Regions from separate parts of the Evansella cellulosilytica DSM 2522 genome, predicted to be linked through region 2. Evidence: a T-box and tRNA genes for the amino acid it is inferred to sense, from the RefSeq annotation. Region 2 holds a T-box; the other holds one or more tRNA genes.

Region 1 (10,826 bases), 1.3 Mb from region 2:
CATTGCTTGCTTATGATTACCTTCGTTGAGTGGTGGTTTAGTTTTGGGGTAGTATTGCTTGCGTATGATGACCTTCGTTGAGTGTGGGGTTGGTTTTGGGGGAGCATTGACTTCCTATGATGACCTTCGTTGAGTGCGGGGTTGGGTTTGGGGGAGCATTGCTTGCTTTATGATGACCTTTGTTGGGTGCGGTTTTGCTTTTGGGGTAGCATTGCTTGCTTATGGTGACCTTTGTTGAGTGTGAGTTTGGTTTTGGGGGAGCATTGCTTGCTTATGATGACCTTTGTTGGATGCGATTTTGCTTTTGGGGCAGCATTGACTTCCTATGATGACCTTCGTTCAGTGGGGATTTGGTTTTGGGGTAGCATTGGCGTCCTATGATGACCTTCGTTGAGTGTGGTTTTGGTTTTGGGGCAGCATTGCTTGCGTATGATACACCTTATTTTGTTTTTCTTAAGATTTCATGTTTCATTACTCTCGTATGACACACTTTATTTCATTCCCACTACTTTCTCGCGTGTCATTGGCCTCGTATGATACACTTTATTCCGTTCCTCCCACTTTTATATGCGTCATTGCCTTCGTATGATACACTTTATTCGTTTCCACATACTTTCTCACGTTTCATTGCACTTCTATGACACACTTTATCTCGGTCCAACTTCTTTCTCGTGTATCATTGCCTTCGTATGACACACTTTATTCCGTTCCTCCCACTTTCTTATGCATCATTGCCTTCGTATGATACACCTTATTCCTTTCCTCATACTTTCTCACGTGTCATTGCACTTCTATGACACACTTTATTTCATTCCCACTTCTTTCTAGCGTGTCATTGGCCTCGTATGATACACTTTATTCCGTTCCTTCCACTTTTCATTGCGCCATTGCACTTGTATAAAACACTTTATTCTATTTCCACCACTATTTCACGCATCATTGCGCTCCTCCCTAAAAGAACACTCCTCATTCATTTCACTACATTTATCAAATCAAACCCTACCTTCGGTTCACAAAAGTCCAAATCCTAAACAAATAAAAAAAGCCACTCTCTATTGAGAATGACTTTATCTGCCCAGCAACGTCCTACTTTCACAGGGGGAAACCCCCAACTATCATCGGCGCTGGAGAGCTTAACTACCGTGTTCGGCATGGGAACGGGTGTGACCTCTCCGCTATCGTCACTGGACTTTTTATGAGAGTTTATCCTCTCAAAACTAGATAACATTATCTGATTAAATGATCGTCTTAATAAAGTTTGGTTAAGCCCTCGATCGATTAGTATCTCTCAGCTTCACATGTCGCCATGCTTCCACATGAGACCTATCAACCTCATCATCTCTGAGGGATCTTACTCACTTACGTGATGGGAAATCTCATCTTGAGGGGGGCTTCATGCTTAGATGCTTTCAGCACTTATCCCTTCCACACGTAGCTACCCAGCTATGCTCCTGGCGGAACAACTGGTACACCAGCGGTGTGTCCATCCCGGTCCTCTCGTACTAAGGACAGCTCCTCTCAAATTTCCTACGCCTGCGACGGATAGGGACCGAACTGTCTCACGACGTTCTGAACCCAGCTCGCGTACCGCTTTAATGGGCGAACAGCCCAACCCTTGGGACCTACTTCAGCCCCAGGATGCGATGAGCCGACATCGAGGTGCCAAACCTCCCCGTCGATGTGGACTCTTGGGGGAGATTAGCCTGTTATCCCCAGGGTAGCTTTTATCCGTTGAGCGACGGCCCTTCCATACGGTGCCGCCGGATCACTAAGCCCGACTTTCGTCCCTGCTCGACCTGTATGTCTCGCAGTCAAGCTCCCTTATGCCTTTGCACTCTACGAATGATTTCCAACCATTCTGAGGGAACCTTTGGGCGCCTCCGTTACTTTTTAGGAGGCGACCGCCCCAGTCAAACTGCCCACCTGACACTGTCCCTGATCCGGATTACGGACCGAGGTTAGAATTCCAGTACAACCAGGGTAGTATCCCACCGACGCCTCCACCGAAGCTAGCGCTCCGGCTTCCAAGGCTCCTACCTATCCTGTACAAGTTGTACCAAAATCCAATATCAAGCTACAGTAAAGCTCCATGGGGTCTTTCCGTCCTGTCGCAGGTAACCTGCATCTTCACAGGTAATATAATTTCACCGGGTCTCTCGTTGAGACAGTGCCCAAATCGTTGCACCTTTCGTGCGGGTCGGAACTTACCCGACAAGGAATTTCGCTACCTTAGGACCGTTATAGTTACGGCCGCCGTTTACTGGGGCTTCAATTCAGAGCTTCTCCCGAAGGATAACCCCTCCTCTTAACCTTCCAGCACCGGGCAGGTGTCAGCCCCTATACTTCGCCTTACGGCTTGGCAGAGACCTGTGTTTTTGATAAACAGTCGTTTGGGCCTATTCACTGCGGCTCTCTCGGGCATACACCCTAATAGAGCACCCCTTCTCCCGAAGTTACGGGGTCATTTTGCCGAGTTCCTTAACGAGAGTTCTCCCGCGCGTCTTAGAATTCTCTTCCCGCCTACCTGTGTCGGTTTGCGGTACGGGCACCAGTCACCTCGCTAGAGGCTTTTCTTGGCAGTGTAGGATCAGGAACTTCGGTACTATAATTTCCCTCGCGATCACAGCTCAGCCTTATGACAAGCGGATTTGCCTACTTGTCAGCCTCACTGCTTCGACGCACATATCCATCAGTGCGCTTACCCTACCTTCCTGCGTCCCCCCGTTGCTCAAACGGTGACGTGGTGGTACAGGAATTTCAACCTGTTTGCCATCGCCTACGCCTTTCGGCCTCGGCTTAGGTCCCGACTTACCCTGAGCGGACGAGCCTTCCTCAGGAAACCTTAGGCTTTCGACGGAGGGGATTCTCACCCCTCTTTTCGCTACTCATACCGGCATTCTCACTTCCAAGCGCTCCACATGTCCTTCCGGTCATGCTTCAACGCCCTTGGAACGCTCCCCTACCACTGTCCGTAAGGACAATCCATAGCTTCGGTGATACGTTTAGCCCCGGTACATTTTCGGCGCAGAGTCACTCGACCAGTGAGCTATTACGCACTCTTTCAATGGTGGCTGCTTCTAAGCCAACATCCTGGTTGTCTAAGCAACTCCACATCCTTCTCCACTTAACGTATACTTTGGGACCTTAGCTGATGGTCTGGGCTGTTTCCCTCTTGACTACGGATCTTAGCACTCGCAGTCTGACTCCCGAGGATAAGTAAATGGCATTCGGAGTTTGACTGAATTCGGTAATCCTGTGGGGACCCCTAGTCCAATCAGTGCTCTACCTCCAATACTCTCACCTCGAGGCTAGCCCTAAAGCTATTTCGGGGAGAACCAGCTATTTCCGTGTTCGATTGGCATTTCACCCCTACCCACACCTCATCCCCGCACTTTTCAACGTGCGTGGGTTCGGGCCTCCATCCAGTGTTACCTGGACTTCACCCTGGACATGGGTAGATCACACGGTTTCGGGTCTACAACAACGTACTATGGCGCCCTATTCAGACTCGCTTTCGCTGCGGCTCCGTCTCTTCAACTTAACCTCGCACGTTATCGTAACTCGCCGGTTCATTCTACAAAAGGCACGCTGTCACCCATTAACGGGCTCCAACTACTTGTAGGCACACGGTTTCAGGATCTATTTCACTCCCCTCCCGGGGTGCTTTTCACCTTTCCCTCACGGTACTGGTTCACTATCGGTCACTAGGGAGTATTTAGCCTTGGGAGATGGTCCTCCCGGATTCCGACGGGGTTTCACGTGTCCCGCCGTACTCAGGATACACTCCGGAGGAAACAACGTTTCGGCTACAGGGCTGTTACCTTGTCTCGCAGACCTTTCCAGATCGCTTCACCTACGCTGTTTCTTTGTAACTCCGTATGGAGTGTCCTACAACCCCAAGAGGCAAGCCTCTTGGTTTGGGCTAATTCCGTTTCGCTCGCCGCTACTCAGGAAATCGCATTTGCTTTCTCTTCCTCTGGGTACTAAGATGTTTCAGTTCCCCAGGTCTGCCTTCTCATACCCTATGTATTCAGGTATGGATACCATCCCATTACGGATGGTGGGTTCCCCCATTCGGAAATCTCCGGATCAAAGCTTACTTACAGCTCCCCGAAGCATATCGGTGTTCGTCCCGTCCTTCGTCGGCTCCTAGTGCCAAGGCATTCACCGTGCGCCCTTTCTAGCTTAACCACTAAAAAGTGTGGCGTCTTACATTCGCCTTAACTAAGACACACAGTTGATTTCGTTAGAAGAATAGACTTCTATTGATATCTACTGGTGATCATTTAAATCAGTTTTTGTTATCTAGTTTTCAAAGGACAAATCGCACCACGCAAGTGTGCGATAATCAAGTAGTTGTGCTGTCTTTTGAGCTGATACGCGTTAGCGTTCAGCGAGCACAACGACTTTATTTTGAGAGTATGACCTCTCAAAACTAAACAAAAAGTCCAAAGCGAAGTTCGAAAGTAATGAGCTTTATGTTTCTACAGTTGTTGTAGAAAATAACTGCTCCTTAGAAAGGAGGTGATCCATCCCCACCTTCCGGTAGGGATACCTTGTTACGACTTCACCCCAATCATCTGTCCCACCTTCGGCGGCTGGCTCCAAAAGGTTACCTCACCGACTTCGGGTGTTACAAACTCTCGTGGTGTGACGGGCGGTGTGTACAAGGCCCGGGAACGTATTCACCGCGGCATGCTGATCCGCGATTACTAGCAATTCCGGCTTCATGCAGGCGAGTTGCAGCCTGCAATCCGAACTGAGAGTGGCTTTATGGGATTCGCTCGGCCTCGCGGCTTTGCTGCCCTTTGTACCACCCATTGTAGCACGTGTGTAGCCCAGGTCATAAGGGGCATGATGATTTGACGTCATCCCCACCTTCCTCCGGTTTGTCACCGGCAGTCACCTTAGAGTGCCCAACTGAATGCTGGCAACTAAGATCAAGGGTTGCGCTCGTTGCGGGACTTAACCCAACATCTCACGACACGAGCTGACGACAACCATGCACCACCTGTCACTCTGTCCCCCGAAGGGGAACGTCCTATCTCTAGGAGTGTCAGAGGATGTCAAGACCTGGTAAGGTTCTTCGCGTTGCTTCGAATTAAACCACATGCTCCACTGCTTGTGCGGGCCCCCGTCAATTCCTTTGAGTTTCAGCCTTGCGGCCGTACTCCCCAGGCGGAGTGCTTAATGTGTTAACTGCGGCACTAAGGGTATCGAAACCCCTAACACCTAGCACTCATCGTTTACGGCGTGGACTACCAGGGTATCTAATCCTGTTTGCTCCCCACGCTTTCGCGCCTCAGCGTCAGTTGTAGGCCAGAAAGTCGCCTTCGCCACTGGTGTTCCTCCACATATCTACGCATTTCACCGCTACACGTGGAATTCCACTTTCCTCTCCTACACTCAAGTCCCCCAGTTTCCAATGACCCTCCACGGTTGAGCCGTGGGCTTTCACATCAGACTTAAGAGACCGCCTGCGCGCGCTTTACGCCCAATAATTCCGGACAACGCTTGCCCCCTACGTATTACCGCGGCTGCTGGCACGTAGTTAGCCGGGGCTTTCTGGTTAGGTACCGTCAAGGTGCCAACCTATTTGAATGGCACTTGTTCTTCCCTAACAACAGAACTTTACAATCCGAAGACCTTCATCGTTCACGCGGCGTTGCACCGTCAGGCTTTCGCCCATTGCGGATGATTCCCTACTGCTGCCTCCCGTAGGAGTCTGGACCGTGTCTCAGTTCCAGTGTGGCCGATCACCCTCTCAGGTCGGCTACGCATCGTTGCCTTGGTGAGCCATTACCTCACCAACTAGCTAATGCGCCGCGGGCCCATCTCACAGTGTTAGGATTACTCCCAACTTTTACAATAGAACCATGCGGTTCCGTTGATCATCCGGTATTAGCTTCGGTTTCCCGGAGTTATCCCAGTCTGTAAGGCAGGTTGCCCACGTGTTACTCACCCGTCCGCCGCTAATCTCATAAGAGCAAGCTCTTATTTGATCCGCTCGACTTGCATGTATTAGGCACGCCGCCAGCGTTCGTCCTGAGCCAGGATCAAACTCTCCAAAAAATTGTTGAGTTCGATGTCTCTGACATCAAGCTAAATTTTGGCTAATTTATAAATCTTATTGACGGGATATCCTTTCATCAATCGTATATACGACTAATGTGTCTATCCCACTTCGCTTGGCTTTTTGTTTAGTTTTCAAAGATCAATAATATTGGTGGAGCCTAGCGGGATCGAACCGCTGACCTCCTGCGTGCAAGGCAGGCGCTCTCCCAGCTGAGCTAAGGCCCCAAAAAGATGGTCGGGAAGACAGGATTTGAACCTGCGACCCCCTGGTCCCAAACCAGGTGCTCTACCAAGCTGAGCCACTTCCCGTTATTTAAACTATCTACAAACACTATACTAAAGATAAAGGGATTAGTGCATGTATAATTTATTATGGCGCGCCCGAGAGGAGTCGAACCCCTAACCTTTTGATCCGTAGTCAAACGCTCTATCCAATTGAGCTACGGGCGCTTATGGTGCCGAGGGCCGGACTTGAACCGGCACGATAGTCACCTACCGCAGGATTTTAAGTCCTGTGTGTCTGCCAATTCCACCACCCCGGCTAGACGAATTACAAACTTAAATTACTGGAGCGGAAGACGAGATTCGAACTCGCGACCCCCACCTTGGCAAGGTGGTGTTCTACCACTGAACTACTCCCGCAAATAAATAAGTTAATAACGGACTAATTATATATTTTTTAAAATCGTTTGGTGCGGGTGAAGGGAGTCGAACCCCCACGCCCGAAGGCACTAGATCCTAAGTCTAGCGCGTCTGCCAGTTCCGCCACACCCGCAAACAATTTTAAAATGGTGAGCCATGAAGGACTCGAACCTTCGACCCTCTGATTAAAAGTCAGATGCTCTACCAACTGAGCTAATGGCTCCTATAAAAGGAATGAATATGGTGCTGGCCAGAGGACTTGAACCCCCAACCTACTGATTACAAGTCAGTTGCTCTACCAATTGAGCTAGGCCAGCATAAATGGTGGAGGATGACGGGATCGAACCGCCGACCCCCTGCTTGTAAGGCAGGTGCTCTCCCAGCTGAGCTAATCCTCCATTTACCTGCCCAGCAACGTCCTACTTTCACAGGGGGAAACCCCCAACTATCATCGGCGCTGGAGAGCTTAACTACCGTGTTCGGCATGGGAACGGGTGTGACCTCTCCGCTATCGTCACTGGACTTTTTATGAGAGTTTATCCTCTCAAAACTAGATAACATTATCTGATTAAATGATCGTCTTAATAAAGTTTGGTTAAGCCCTCGATCGATTAGTATCTCTCAGCTTCACATGTCGCCATGCTTCCACATGAGACCTATCAACCTCATCATCTCTGAGGGATCTTACTCACTTACGTGATGGGAAATCTCATCTTGAGGGGGGCTTCATGCTTAGATGCTTTCAGCACTTATCCCTTCCACACGTAGCTACCCAGCTATGCTCCTGGCGGAACAACTGGTACACCAGCGGTGTGTCCATCCCGGTCCTCTCGTACTAAGGACAGCTCCTCTCAAATTTCCTACGCCTGCGACGGATAGGGACCGAACTGTCTCACGACGTTCTGAACCCAGCTCGCGTACCGCTTTAATGGGCGAACAGCCCAACCCTTGGGACCTACTTCAGCCCCAGGATGCGATGAGCCGACATCGAGGTGCCAAACCTCCCCGTCGATGTGGACTCTTGGGGGAGATTAGCCTGTTATCCCCAGGGTAGCTTTTATCCGTTGAGCGACGGCCCTTCCATACGGTGCCGCCGGATCACTAAGCCCGACTTTCGTCCCTGCTCGACCTGTATGTCTCGCAGTCAAGCTCCCTTATGCCTTTGCACTCTACGAATGATTTCCAACCATTCTGAGGGAACCTTTGGGCGCCTCCGTTACTTTTTAGGAGGCGACCGCCCCAGTCAAACTGCCCACCTGACACTGTCCCTGATCCGGATTACGGACCGAGGTTAGAATTCCAGTACAACCAGGGTAGTATCCCACCGACGCCTCCACCGAAGCTAGCGCTCCGGCTTCCAAGGCTCCTACCTATCCTGTACAAGTTGTACCAAAATCCAATATCAAGCTACAGTAAAGCTCCATGGGGTCTTTCCGTCCTGTCGCAGGTAACCTGCATCTTCACAGGTAATATAATTTCACCGGGTCTCTCGTTGAGACAGTGCCCAAATCGTTGCACCTTTCGTGCGGGTCGGAACTTACCCGACAAGGAATTTCGCTACCTTAGGACCGTTATAGTTACGGCCGCCGTTTACTGGGGCTTCAATTCAGAGCTTCTCCCGAAGGATAACCCCTCCTCTTAACCTTCCAGCACCGGGCAGGTGTCAGCCCCTATACTTCGCCTTACGGCTTGGCAGAGACCTGTGTTTTTGATAAACAGTCGTTTGGGCCTATTCACTGCGGCTCTCTCGGGCATACACCCTAATAGAGCACCCCTTCTCCCGAAGTTACGGGGTCATTTTGCCGAGTTCCTTAACGAGAGTTCTCCCGCGCGTCTTAGAATTCTCTTCCCGCCTACCTGTGTCGGTTTGCGGTACGGGCACCAGTCACCTCGCTAGAGGCTTTTCTTGGCAGTGTAGGATCAGGAACTTCGGTACTATAATTTCCCTCGCGATCACAGCTCAGCCTTATGACAAGCGGATTTGCCTACTTGTCAGCCTCACTGCTTCGACGCACATATCCATCAGTGCGCTTACCCTACCTTCCTGCGTCCCCCCGTTGCTCAAACGGTGACGTGGTGGTACAGGAATTTCAACCTGTTTGCCATCGCCTACGCCTTTCGGCCTCGGCTTAGGTCCCGACTTACCCTGAGCGGACGAGCCTTCCTCAGGAAACCTTAGGCTTTCGACGGAGGGGATTCTCACCCCTCTTTTCGCTACTCATACCGGCATTCTCACTTCCAAGCGCTCCACATGTCCTTCCGGTCATGCTTCAACGCCCTTGGAACGCTCCCCTACCACTGTCCGTAAGGACAATCCATAGCTTCGGTGATACGTTTAGCCCCGGTACATTTTCGGCGCAGAGTCACTCGACCAGTGAGCTATTACGCACTCTTTCAATGGTGGCTGCTTCTAAGCCAACATCCTGGTTGTCTAAGCAACTCCACATCCTTCTCCACTTAACGTATACTTTGGGACCTTAGCTGATGGTCTGGGCTGTTTCCCTCTTGACTACGGATCTTAGCACTCGCAGTCTGACTCCCGAGGATAAGTAAATGGCATTCGGAGTTTGACTGAATTCGGTAATCCTGTGGGGACCCCTAGTCCAATCAGTGCTCTACCTCCAATACTCTCACCTCGAGGCTAGCCCTAAAGCTATTTCGGGGAGAACCAGCTATTTCCGTGTTCGATTGGCATTTCACCCCTACCCACACCTCATCCCCGCACTTTTCAACGTGCGTGGGTTCGGGCCTCCATCCAGTGTTACCTGGACTTCACCCTGGACATGGGTAGATCACACGGTTTCGGGTCTACAACAACGTACTATGGCGCCCTATTCAGACTCGCTTTCGCTGCGGCTCCGTCTCTTCAACTTAACCTCGCACGTTATCGTAACTCGCCGGTTCATTCTACAAAAGGCACGCTGTCACCCATTAACGGGCTCCAACTACTTGTAGGCACACGGTTTCAGGATCTATTTCACTCCCCTCCCGGGGTGCTTTTCACCTTTCCCTCACGGTACTGGTTCACTATCGGTCACTAGGGAGTATTTAGCCTTGGGAGATGGTCCTCCCGGATTCCGACGGGGTTTCACGTGTCCCGCCGTACTCAGGATACACTCCGGAGGAAACAACGTTTCGGCTACAGGGCTGTTACCTTGTCTCGCAGACCTTTCCAGATCGCTTCACCTACGCTGTTTCTTTGTAACTCCGTATGGAGTGTCCTACAACCCCAAGAGGCAAGCCTCTTGGTTTGGGCTAATTCCGTTTCGCTCGCCGCTACTCAGGAAATCGCATTTGCTTTCTCTTCCTCTGGGTACTAAGATGTTTCAGTTCCCCAGGTCTGCCTTCTCATACCCTATGTATTCAGGTATGGATACCATCCCATTACGGATGGTGGGTTCCCCCATTCGGAAATCTCCGGATCAAAGCTTACTTACAGCTCCCCGAAGCATATCGGTGTTCGTCCCGTCCTTCATCGGCTCCTAGTGCCAAGGCATTCACCGTGCGCCCTTTCTAGCTTAACCACTAAAAAGTGTGGCGTCTTACATTCGCCTTAACTAAGACACACAGTTGATTTCGTTAGAAGAATAGACTTCTATTGATATCTACTGGTGATCATTTAAATCAGTTTTTGTTATCTAGTTTTCAAAGGACAAACATAGTTAAAAACCCTATTCGTTATGTTCTTAAAACTACGTTAATAAATTGGTGGAGCCTAGCGGGATCGAACCGCTGACCTCCTGCGTGCAAGGCAGGCGCTCTCCCAGCTGAGCTAAGGCCCCAAATCCTTTATTATGGTGGGCCTGAGTGGACTCGAACCACCGACCTCACGCTTATCAGGCGTGCGCTCTAACCAGCTGAGCTACAGGCCCCTACAAAGGGGTATAAGAATATACAAATAAGATACTATTTATTAAGTTAATAACTTATACAGAGAGTATAATCTCTCAAAACTAAACAAAAAGTCCAAAGCGAAGTTCGAAAGTAATGAGCTTTATGTTTCTACAGTTGTTGTAGAAAATAACTGCTCCTTAGAAAGGAGGTGATCCATCCCCACCTTCCGGTAGGGATACCTTGTTACGACTTCACCCCAATCATCTGTCCCACCT
Region 2 (10,826 bases):
TTTAAAAATGTAAGGCTATTGCTCAATTAATAGAAGATGGGGAGGATAAGGAAAAGTGAGTCGCCATCTGCCCATGAGCAAAAGAAAAAGTGAGTGAAGGTAAGATGGGGAGTCGCCAGTCTACTATGATCGAAGAAAAACAAGTGCGTATGTTCAGTTTCATGCATAAAGTAAAGAGTAATAAAAGGGGGATTTTATAAATGAACGGTAAAGGGGAAAAGCAATCACCATATTATGCAGTTATATTTACTTCACAGAGAACTAAAGGTGACAATGGTTATGGGGAAATGGCAAAAGTAATGGAGGAGTTAGCTTCAAAAGAACAAGGGTTTTTAGGGATTGAGAGTGCAAGAGACAGTCAGTTAGGTATTACTGTTTCATATTGGGAAACGTTAGATGATATTAAGAGATGGAAAGAAAATTCAGCTCATAAGGTAGCGCAAGAAAAGGGGAAAGCAGAATGGTACAAAAATTATAGTGTTCGAGTTTGTAAAGTTGAAAGAGATTATTCTTTTGAAGATTGATGTAGTTGTATTCTCAGATATATGAGTATAAATATGAGTTGCAGTGTTGCGCTCTTTTTTTTATACAGAAAACATTCTGAATTTTCGCTGTTTATAAAAAGTATAATTTGAATTAAACTTCCATTAACGTTTTTTATTATAGGGCTAATCATCGATTATATTGAGACATCAGTTGATTAAGGATTGAACAATATTAAATCACTAAATAAATAGTGTAGTATTAGCATAAGTTTAGCAATTAACAAAATTCTAGCAATAATTCCGAAATAACGAGGTATATCTGCAACAATTTTAACTGATTTAACGTCAGTAATAAATAAGTGATTTCAAAGGATTTGTTTAATCTAGGCAAACCGTACGTAGAGTCAAAAGTTAAAATTAGTCATTTTTGGAGTGATACTATGTCATTTATTGAGAGAGAAATTGGTGCAGTATTTTTAGCGGTTAAAGATATTGAGAAAGCGAAGGATTGGTATAATGATTTACTCGGGATCGAGGAGAATATAGACATTCAATTTGGTCATCTTTATGTCATTCCAAGCTCAAATCTAGTTTTGGACAGTAAGATTTATTCGAAGCGGCATCAAGGGGAAGCACCTCTATTTCATTTTAATACGAAGAATATTCAAATGGCCTATGAAGAATGTAAGAAAAAGAATGTCGAGATATTAACAGATATAGAACATGGACAATGGTTTAATTTTCGCGACCCGGATGGGAACGTTCTGATGATTTGTCAATGTTAACAGATAGAGTATGGAGAGTGTCACCATAGCCCAAAACTTTAGAGAGGAATATCCAAAGCAGATTTTAGAAATTTAAATATCTGTATTGGAAAATCGGAGACACTAGCGAAGTGGAGTGTGAGAAGATGTTTGTTAAAATTTACATTTATCATATTAAAAGAGATAAAACAGAAGAGTATTTTCGGATACAAGAAAAAGCGCGTGAAATTTACAGGAAGTTTATTGATTCTGAAACAACCTATTTACAAAGTAGATCAGATACTACAAAGTGGATCGAGATCACTAAATATAGAAGTGAGGAAGAATATGATAAAGGCATTGCACTAATTAATACAGAAAAGGAAATACAGGAATTATTTAAATCGTTTCAATCTATTCTAGTAGATCGGAAGAGAGAAATAGTAGAAGAAAACTTTATAGAGGTTATGAATACAAGTATTTTGTAAATTTTATTGTAACTAAAAGGGTATTAAACTATTTTTATTGATTTTTTAATATAGAAGTAAATGACTTTATATAAGTAAAAATAGCAAAATACGATTAGGCTGTTTTTTCAACAAATCAGCATAGGAGATTTACATCATCGAGAGGCGGATTATTTATGACAAATAATAAAAAGATTTTTATGGCGAGCATTACTTCACTATTACTATTAGCAGCATGTGCAAACTCATCAAACGAATCAAGTGTTATGTTGGAGAATGAGTCACAAAATAAGCAAGAAACAGAAGACAGAAATGATGCTGATTCTCATGAAGGTTCCACAGAGAGTAACCATGACATCAATAAAACCCAGAACAATGATACAGAAAGTAATGAAACGAATAATAAAGAAGATACAGCGACTTCAAGTAATTTGCCTGATGATCCATCTCATAACATTACTGAAGTAAATATGAAGGAAAAATATATGAATAAATTAGATGATACGAGAAAAGAAACAGAAGAATTAGAAGCAGTTGACTCCTCAACATACGCTTTAAAAGAAGTTGAAAATACTAGATGGGATATTTGGGATCAATTGCTGAATGAAATTTATGGAGTTATACAGGAACAATTGACAGTAGAAGAAATGGACCAATTAAGAGAAAAACAACGGAGCTGGATAAAATATAGAGATGATCGTGCATTAGAAGCATCGGAAATATATAAGGGGGGAACGCAGGAACATTTAGAATATGTTTCTGTGTTGGCAAATCTTACAGAAGAAAGATGCTATGAACTAGTAGAAGGTTATATGAAATAATTTGCACGAATTATGAGATTAATTATTAAAAAAGGGAGTAATCTATTCGTTTTTTTAAGCTTAAGAAAACTAAGCGAGTGTGTAATAACAGGTAGTAGTTCCACGAACGGAGTTGAGGTATGGAAATATCATTGATAAGACATGGAAAATCACAACTTAATGAAAATGATAAAATAACTTGCTTGGAATTTAAAAAATGGGTAGAAAAATATGATTGTAATGGTGTGTGTGTAGAGTCAACATACCCCTCCGATACAGTAAGTAAAGTAAAAAGTGCAAAAAAAATTATTACTAGCGACATGAATAGAGCTGTTCATTCAGCCAAATTATTAAGTCCCGAAGCAATACTCATATCAGAATCTCTATTTCGAGAGGCTGAGTTACCTACTGCCTTTAAAAAATTTGGTGTGAAATTACGTCCAACGAATTGGGCTATCATCTTAAGATTATTATGGTTTTTAGGTTATTCTAACGAATGCGAGTCTTTGAGTAATGCGAAGTTAAGAGCGAAAAAAGCCTCACAAAAATTAATTGAATATGCAGAAGAACATCAAAAGGTAGCTTTAGTGGGACATGGATTTTTTAATATGTTAGTTGCCAAAGAATTACGGAAAAAAGGTTTGAAAGGAAAAAAGAGGACGGGTTCAAAGCATTGGAGTTGTACAACATACTCTTTATAATGAACTAGTTAATGAGAGTTCAAATTCTTACTTATTGTTAAAAGTCCAAAATATGAGGGGGATTCTTTTGATACACTTTTTTGAGTATAACTGGCAAGTGAGAGACGAATGGTTCGATTGGTGTAAACAACTTTCAAATGAAGAGCTGTTAAAAGACCGAACTGGCGGAGTTGGAAGTATATTATATACCCTTTTTCACATTATTGATGTTGAATACAGTTGGGTGCGAGGGATACAAGGTAAAGAAGATATCGTTTTTGAGTTTGCTGATTACGATACACTTGAAAGGGTTATGTCTCTGTCTGATAGATTTCGGAATGAACTAACAGATTTTTTGATTAATAATCTTGAAGAAATGAAGGGGGAAGTTGTGAGCGTAGCATGGGACGAAGAGCAATATACTGCTGATGAAATATTACATCACATCATTGCACATGAAATTCACCACGTTGGCCAACTCTCTGTTTGGGCAAGAGAATTACAGAAATCGCCAGTACCTTCTCATTTTGTTGGGAGAAAGTTAAAGTCGATTTTTTCTTAGAATGATAAAGGTTTCGATGAGAAAATTTGACAAGTGTGTGTACATACTGACTCCTTATTTACCCCCTATGAATAAAAAACTGGTAAAGATCAAACTGATTTCTTTTCAATTGACTGGAAAGGAGGCTACTGATGGATAAGTATGTTTTAAAAGAAGCTGCTATAAAATTTAATGTGGATGTGTCTTCGTTTAGATTAATTGGATAAGAGGGACGGTTCTCGTTCGCCAATTTTTTAATAACCAATGGCTGATATGTTTCATGGTACAAGACATACTCCTATTATCTACGGGACAGTTTTCGAAATGCACGAACACTAAGCAAATCAAATGAATTAATTCTTCATGTCACTGTTTTTTCTATAGTTGTTGAGATTCACTTAACAATCTGATATATTCATTTATAAATAAATACACATTAATCAATGAAGTGACCAAGTAAATAAGAATTGTGAGACAGAAAATATAGCGTTTGCTGAGAGCTATATCACCTCTTCTTATTGAACCCTACCACAGAGATGTTAGTTAAAACTAACCGAGTAGTTTCGTTACAAACGTTTAGAGGACATAGTATTTTTTATGTCGAACTAAGGTGGTACCACGTCTATTAGCATAAAGACGTCCTTTTTGGACTCTTTATGCTTTTTTTAATAAGTTTGCTGTGGAAATGATACCATGCGTAGCAGGACATCACTCACTACTACTTTAAAGAGAGGTGGCATCATTTCTACACCACTTCTAAGAAAAAACAAAAAACGAGTTTCACCAATCTCGTTTTTTGTTTTTCTTATCATCATTAACTCAATTATTAAGGGAGGATCCGCCTTCATGTCTCAAAAAAGAGAAGATTTTTCAAAATGGTATATTGATACGATTCAAAAAGCAGATTTATTGGATTACACGCCAGTCCGCGGTTGTATTGCATTTAAGCCGGATGGCTATGAATTATGGGAACATATTAAAGAGGAGATGGATAGCCGCTTTAAAGAAACTGGTCACCGCAATGCTTACTTTCCGATGCTAATACCAGAGACTTTCTTCCAAAAGGAAAAAGATCATATTGAAGGATTCTCACCAGAGCTTCCTTGGGTAACGGAAGCTGCAGGAGAAAAGCTAGAAGAACGTTTAGCACTCCGTCCAACTTCAGAAACAATGATTGGACATTTGTATTCAAAGTGGATTAAAAGTTATCGGGACCTTCCTGTTTTAATTAATCAATGGGCAAATGTATTCCGTTGGGAAAAGAAAACTCTTCCTTTCATTCGTACGTCTGAGTTTTTATGGCAAGAAGGTCACACTGCTCATGTGGATGAAGAAGATGCACGTAAGGAAACAATGCAAATGCTTAATATTTATAAAGAAGTCGTAGAAGGATTACTAGCCATTCCAGTCTATGATGGGGAAAAAACACCATCTGAGCGCTTTGCTGGTGCGGTGGATACTTATTCCATTGAAGCGATGATGAAAGATGGAAAAGCTGTGCAAGCAGGGACATCGCACTACCTTGGTACAAAATTTGCGGAAGCATTCGATATAAAATATTTAACTAGAGAAAATAAACATGAAAATGTGCATACGACCTCTTGGGGAACATCGACACGTTTAATCGGTTCGGTTATTATGGTGCATGGTGACGAACAAGGACTTGTTTTACCTCCAAGAATTGCGCCGACTCAAGTGGTGTTGATTCCAGTTGGTCCATGGAAGAAGAACCCAGCAATAATTGATAAGTTGGATGAAATATTTGTCGCTCTAAAAGTGAAAGGAATTCGAGTACGACTTGATGATTCTGACCAATCACCAGGTTATAAATTCAATGAATGGGAGTTAAAAGGTGTTCCAGTCCGTATTGAACTTGGACCACGTGATTTAGAAGGTAATCAAGTGATGATGAAGGCCCGTGATGAAAGAGAAAAATTAGTCGTATCTTTAGACACGGTTGTGGAATCCATTGAAAAAGAATTGAATACAATGCAAACGCGTCTATTTGAAAAAGCAAAAGCTTTTCTAGCAGAAAATTCCCATACACACTTGGATACAATAGACCAATTAAATCAACATTTAGCAGATGCTGAGAAAAAGGGTCACATTCCTGGATGGGTATTAGCCGGGTGGTGTGGAGACGATGCTTGTGAAACAAACGTAAAAGATAAAACAAAATTTACAACACGTAACATACCATTCAACCCACCGCAAACAAAACATACTTGCATTAATTGTGGAAATGAAGCAAAACACACAGTTTGGTTTGCACGAGCATATTGATTAACTAATGTTAAGGATAAGGGGGACCCGTTCGAGACTGCTGAAAAAGTAGAAATCTTGATATTTTATTGTATTAATATTCAATATATCTAATTATAGAAAAGGTTGATGAGACCGGAGCAAGCGAGGTAAGTGTCTCTTCCTCTACGAGCATATGCTTTGAAGCGTATCCGTCGAGACAACTCGAAGCATTAGCGACGAAGCGACGCTCGTTCCTGAGGGAGAAAAGGCAGGGGTGAGACTACGTTAGATGCAAAGCATCAAGGAGGCTCACCAGCCGCCCGCGGAAAGCGAGTTTGCACAGATCTCATCAACTTCTATATTCAAATAACCTTATATTTATTAGCCTATACTTAAAGGATAAGTACTTTTTCACTGGTTCCGGACCCGTTCTCGTTTGCCAATTTTTAAAATAACCAAGTCTGTTATGTGAACCTTGCAAACGAGAACCGTCCCTTCTTGCCATTCTTGCCATTATGGAGGGGGAGATTACGATTAGTTTAGTTGTGAATCAAGAATTAGCCGAGAGGTTGGAAAATGCAGAAATTGATACTGTTAAATCAAGATTGACAGAAATGCAGAAAATGGATGGCAATCCGATGGAAGTTGACATTCAACATTTCGGGAATGCAACAGCGTTTTCGGTGAAAAACATTCCTGGTCCGTCTTATAATACGGTAAAAGGTTTAAAAGCTGGTGATGAAGATCAAGTAGAAAAGGTAATAGATTTTTACAAGAAAAAAGAGATCCCTGTACGCTTTGAATTAACACCAGCACATACCTCTACAAAACTCCTTAGCTATCTTAGTGATGCTGGCTTTTATCATCATGACTTTCATTCAACGCTTTATGCTCCAATTTTGAATTTCCGCCAAAATAATAAGGAGTTAAAAGAAAAAATAACGATTCGCAAGTTAGAAAGACACGAGTTTGATATTTTTGCAGATATTTATATTAATAGTTTTCAAATGCCACAATTCTTGAAAAATGCCGTTGCACAAAATAATGAAGTGCTTTGTAATCATAAAAATTGGATGTTTTATCTCGCAAGCTATGATGGTGAGCCTGCAGGAATCGGTGTCTTACACATTGATCATGGAGTAGCAACTTTAGCTGCTGCGGCAACGATACCTGGTTTAAGGAATAAAGGCATTCAGAGTGACCTGATTAAGCAACGCATCCTTCAAGCGTACAAACAGCATTGTGATTTAATTGCAGGACATGCAAAGTTCGGATCGACTAGTCAAAACAACATGGAACGAGCTGGGCTGAAAATTGCATATACTAAGGCGATATGGATTGAAAGATAAATACTTTTCTCTAACTAGGAAATGAGGGGTAATGATGAACTTTTTCATTGAAAATCTAGATGATAAAATGGCTAAACAGATTTTAAGTTGGAAATATGAAAAGCCTTATGATTTTTATAATAATGAAGTTAGTGAAGAAGCATTAAATGAGCTGCTCGATGGTTCTTATAAGGCGATAACAACTGATAATGGTGATTTGGTTGGGCCCACTGAAAAAGTGAAAGAACGCCACTTTTTCAGTGCCCTTGATTTGATTGGCTTTTTTTGTATTGGTCAAACAGCGCAAATACCAATAGGACATCAATATGGTGTGTATCGCGAAGATTGTGTAGATATAGGTCTTGGTATGCACCCCGACTATGTCGGAAAGGGATATGGATTTGATTTTTGTACCTATATCATCAAAAATATAAATGAGAATTTTGAGGGAATGGCATTAAGGTTGTCCGTTGCAACGTTTAATAAAAGAGCTATTCATTTATATGAAAAACTAGGTTTTGTAAAGAAGGACAAGTTCAATACTCCTCGAGCGGAATTTATGACAATGATGATGGATAGATGAGCTGCTTATTAATAGAGAATAAAATTAGTAGGGAGGTTGACTCAAAAGGTAAAAAAAATCGATCTATTGAGACAACCTGATAACATTGCGTGGCATAGTTAATGCCAGGACTTTCGAAAGCTTTTTAAACCCAATTTTAAACAAGTAATAAATTTTGAAAAATCAGTTGGTGACGAATATCACTGTAGTATATCTCCTTTTTCTATATAATTGTTTGAATTAATAGAATATTATTCGGGGGGATACTCGTGAGAAAAAAAGATTTGCCTATTGTTTATTCGTGTTCAGGTTGTTCTTCCGCAGCGCAAACTGCCAATTCGGTAGCAATAAAAATGGATAGGGAAAGTATTGCAGAGATGTCATGCATTGCAGGGGTTGGTGGTGATGTGAAGCCGTTAGTTGATACTGCTAAATCAGGCCGTGACATCATTGCAATTGATGGTTGTCCTTTAGCGTGCTGCAAAAATGTGCTTGCTAGACATGACGTAAAGCCAAAGCATCATTTTGATTTATCGCATTTTAAAATACCGAAAAGAAAGGGACAGGATCCAGATCCAACCAATGTTTACCATGCATATGACCAAGTTTTAGCTAACATTTTACAACGATGACGATTAAGTATCATCAAACATATTTTATAAAAATTGGTGGTGAAGCTATACCATCAATTTTTTCGTATGTATGAAAGAGGAAGTGTGGTTGTTGTCTTTGCTATATCAAACGCGGATATATTCTTCCATATGAAAAAATATTAATCTCTTTTTTACCAATTAATAGGATGTTTTGTAAAATTATGATAAATTAAAATATAGTTTTATACGAAAAAAGCTTTGAAAAGGGGGGATAGAAAGTGAGGGTGGTAACGCTTACTTTCTTGTTATGCTTTTTTGCCATCATGTCACTTGCTTGTAGTGATAACACCGAAGGATTGTCCGATGAAGATGAGGGTCAACTGGAGAACTTAGACGTTGATGAAGAGAAAAACGATGAGAAGGAGAAACAAGAGGAAGCGGTCGACGAAAATGATTCGTTAGGTGGGGAGGAGCAACAACGTTCTGGTGACTTTGTCATTGATATGTCTGCTAAGGCACATCTTGAAGATGATGTCATTATTGTTGAGGGGAATAGTAATCTCCTCCCAGGCACGGAGATACACCTCGAAGCCAATACATTAAATGAAATTTCACATAGTATAGCTTTAAGTAGACTAAGAACGGTTGATGAGGTCAAAGAGGATGGATCATTTCACTTTGAAGTGGATCGTCCTGATGTCGATGTTTTTCGTTTGTATGTAATTGTTCCAGGGGATCGACTTAGAGACGACATACTTGAACACTATGGTGAAAATGGTGAAAGGATGGAAGGGGCGCATATTGTAAGGACCGAATCTTCCATTAGAAGAGAGGTTGTAAAAAATGTGCAAATAGAGGCGATCATCTATCTTCAGGAAGATACAACACAATATGCACTGACGTCCCCAGACTTATTTGATCCTCCTGAAGATTATGGAGATACAGAGGTATGGATTGAAGCGGACTTAACAACGGACCATCGCTATGTGTATGTGGATGGGAGATCAAATTTAGTAGAAGGAACAAGGTTACGTACGAATTACTGGCGCCATGTTCCATCATCCTTTGTAGGCATGGCAGAGCATATGCACCCTTATTTTACAACAGTGAGGAAGGATGGTCGATTTAGTGTTGTCATTCCGTATACAACAATTACAGAGGAGAGCTTTGTCATTGTGGAGGCTGGTCCAACGATACAGTCGGAACTACCGACATTAAGCGAGGATGTTTACGGAGAAGACTTTGAGCATATAACAGGTGATATTGTTATTGAAGCAACAGATAATGTAAGGGCTAGAATTGAGGCAAAGCTTTTTTTGGAACCTCCTGAATTGTCAGTGCCAGAAGAGGTTTTCATTACGAAAGATGACGGGGAAACGATGCTCACTTTTCCGGATGATATTTTATTCGATTTTGATCAAAGTAGCTTAAAGGAGGAAGCGAAGGAAGTCATAAAAGAGGTGTTGCCAGCATTAGATTCCTTAAAAGACGGGACTATCATTGAAATTCGTGGACATACAGACAATGAAGGGGATCCAGACTATAATTACATTTTGTCAGAGGAGCGTGCGGAATCTGTCTACAATTTTGTGCGTAATAGTGGTGAATCACTCGATCATATAGAATTTCGAGTAAAGGCTTTTGGAGAAACAGCTCCAATTGCTTCAAACGAAGATGAGGAAGGTCGAGAGCGCAACAGGCGTGTAGAGCTTGTCATTGATCCGAGAGACTAGCGGGATGGTTAACATTAATAACTTTCGTTTTCAATAAAAATAAAGATGTAGTGATAAAGCTGTTGAATAGGGATCGTTCGATGAAGTATTGATGTAGATGGAAGTGGCAATAATCCTTAGTAGCTTATGAGCTTTACTCAAAGGAGAGTATAAGATGGATATATTAGATCTGCTATTAAGGACGTTTATAACGTTTGCTGTATTGTTTACTTTAATGAGGATGCTTGGAAGACAAGAAGTGAGCCAGATGACTTTCTTTAATTTTGTGTCAGCTATTGCGATTGGTTCCATTGCCGCCAACCTTGTCGTTGATCAGGACACATCAATTATAAACGGTATGATTGCATTGGTTGGGTGGAGTGCTTTTTCTCTTGCAGTGGAATATATTAATATTAAATTTAAAAAATCACGAAGGCTACTAGAGGGAGAACCGATCATTGTGATCAAAGACGGTAAAATAATGGAGAAGTCGTTACGGGCAACGAAATTAGATATTGATAATTTGCTTTCGATGCTCAGGCAAAAAAATGTTTTTTCTGTAAAAGATGTAGACTACGCTATTTTTGAAACAAGCGGCAAAATATCGGTTATGAAAAAAGAAGAGGAACAACTCCTTACAAAGGGTGATATGAATATTCCCCAGAAAATAA

The links. A T-box is a leader RNA that pairs with one kind of tRNA and senses whether it is charged. The one in region 2 lies ahead of proS (proline--tRNA ligase), so its partner is inferred to be a tRNA-Pro.
Region 1: it has a tRNA-Pro gene. The T-box ahead of proS (proline--tRNA ligase) is inferred to sense a tRNA for this amino acid. The anticodon was not compared.

The regions. Positions count from the first base shown of each region.
Region 1 is NC_014829.1:102,915-113,740, reverse strand. It holds rRNA gene rrf (5S ribosomal RNA) at 1,074-1,189, opposite strand; rRNA gene BCELL_RS00520 (23S ribosomal RNA) at 1,259-4,191, opposite strand; rRNA gene BCELL_RS00515 (16S ribosomal RNA) at 4,518-6,072, opposite strand; tRNA gene BCELL_RS00510 (tRNA-Ala) at 6,225-6,300, opposite strand; tRNA gene BCELL_RS00505 (tRNA-Pro) at 6,308-6,384, opposite strand; tRNA gene BCELL_RS00500 (tRNA-Arg) at 6,449-6,525, opposite strand; tRNA gene BCELL_RS00495 (tRNA-Leu) at 6,529-6,617, opposite strand; tRNA gene BCELL_RS00490 (tRNA-Gly) at 6,643-6,717, opposite strand; tRNA gene BCELL_RS00485 (tRNA-Leu) at 6,766-6,850, opposite strand; tRNA gene BCELL_RS00480 (tRNA-Lys) at 6,865-6,940, opposite strand; tRNA gene BCELL_RS00475 (tRNA-Thr) at 6,959-7,034, opposite strand; tRNA gene BCELL_RS00470 (tRNA-Val) at 7,040-7,115, opposite strand; rRNA gene rrf (5S ribosomal RNA) at 7,124-7,239, opposite strand; rRNA gene BCELL_RS00460 (23S ribosomal RNA) at 7,309-10,241, opposite strand; tRNA gene BCELL_RS00455 (tRNA-Ala) at 10,424-10,499, opposite strand; tRNA gene BCELL_RS00450 (tRNA-Ile) at 10,513-10,589, opposite strand; rRNA gene BCELL_RS00445 (16S ribosomal RNA) at 10,753-10,826, opposite strand, start outside.
Region 2 is NC_014829.1:1,422,433-1,433,258, forward strand. It holds gene BCELL_RS06385 (ClbS/DfsB family four-helix bundle protein) at 1-5, shown strand, start outside; gene BCELL_RS06390 (antibiotic biosynthesis monooxygenase family protein) at 201-524, shown strand; gene BCELL_RS06395 (VOC family protein) at 926-1,270, shown strand; gene BCELL_RS06400 (hypothetical protein) at 1,396-1,716, shown strand; gene BCELL_RS06405 (lysozyme inhibitor LprI family protein) at 1,872-2,516, shown strand; gene BCELL_RS06410 (histidine phosphatase family protein) at 2,636-3,196, shown strand; gene BCELL_RS06415 (DinB family protein) at 3,264-3,737, shown strand; T-box leader at 4,151-4,363, shown strand; gene proS (proline--tRNA ligase) at 4,563-5,999, shown strand; gene BCELL_RS06430 (GNAT family N-acetyltransferase) at 6,494-7,309, shown strand; gene BCELL_RS06435 (GNAT family N-acetyltransferase) at 7,344-7,871, shown strand; gene BCELL_RS06440 (putative zinc-binding protein) at 8,120-8,482, shown strand; gene BCELL_RS21535 (OmpA family protein) at 8,722-10,176, shown strand; gene BCELL_RS06450 (DUF421 domain-containing protein) at 10,331-10,826, shown strand, end outside.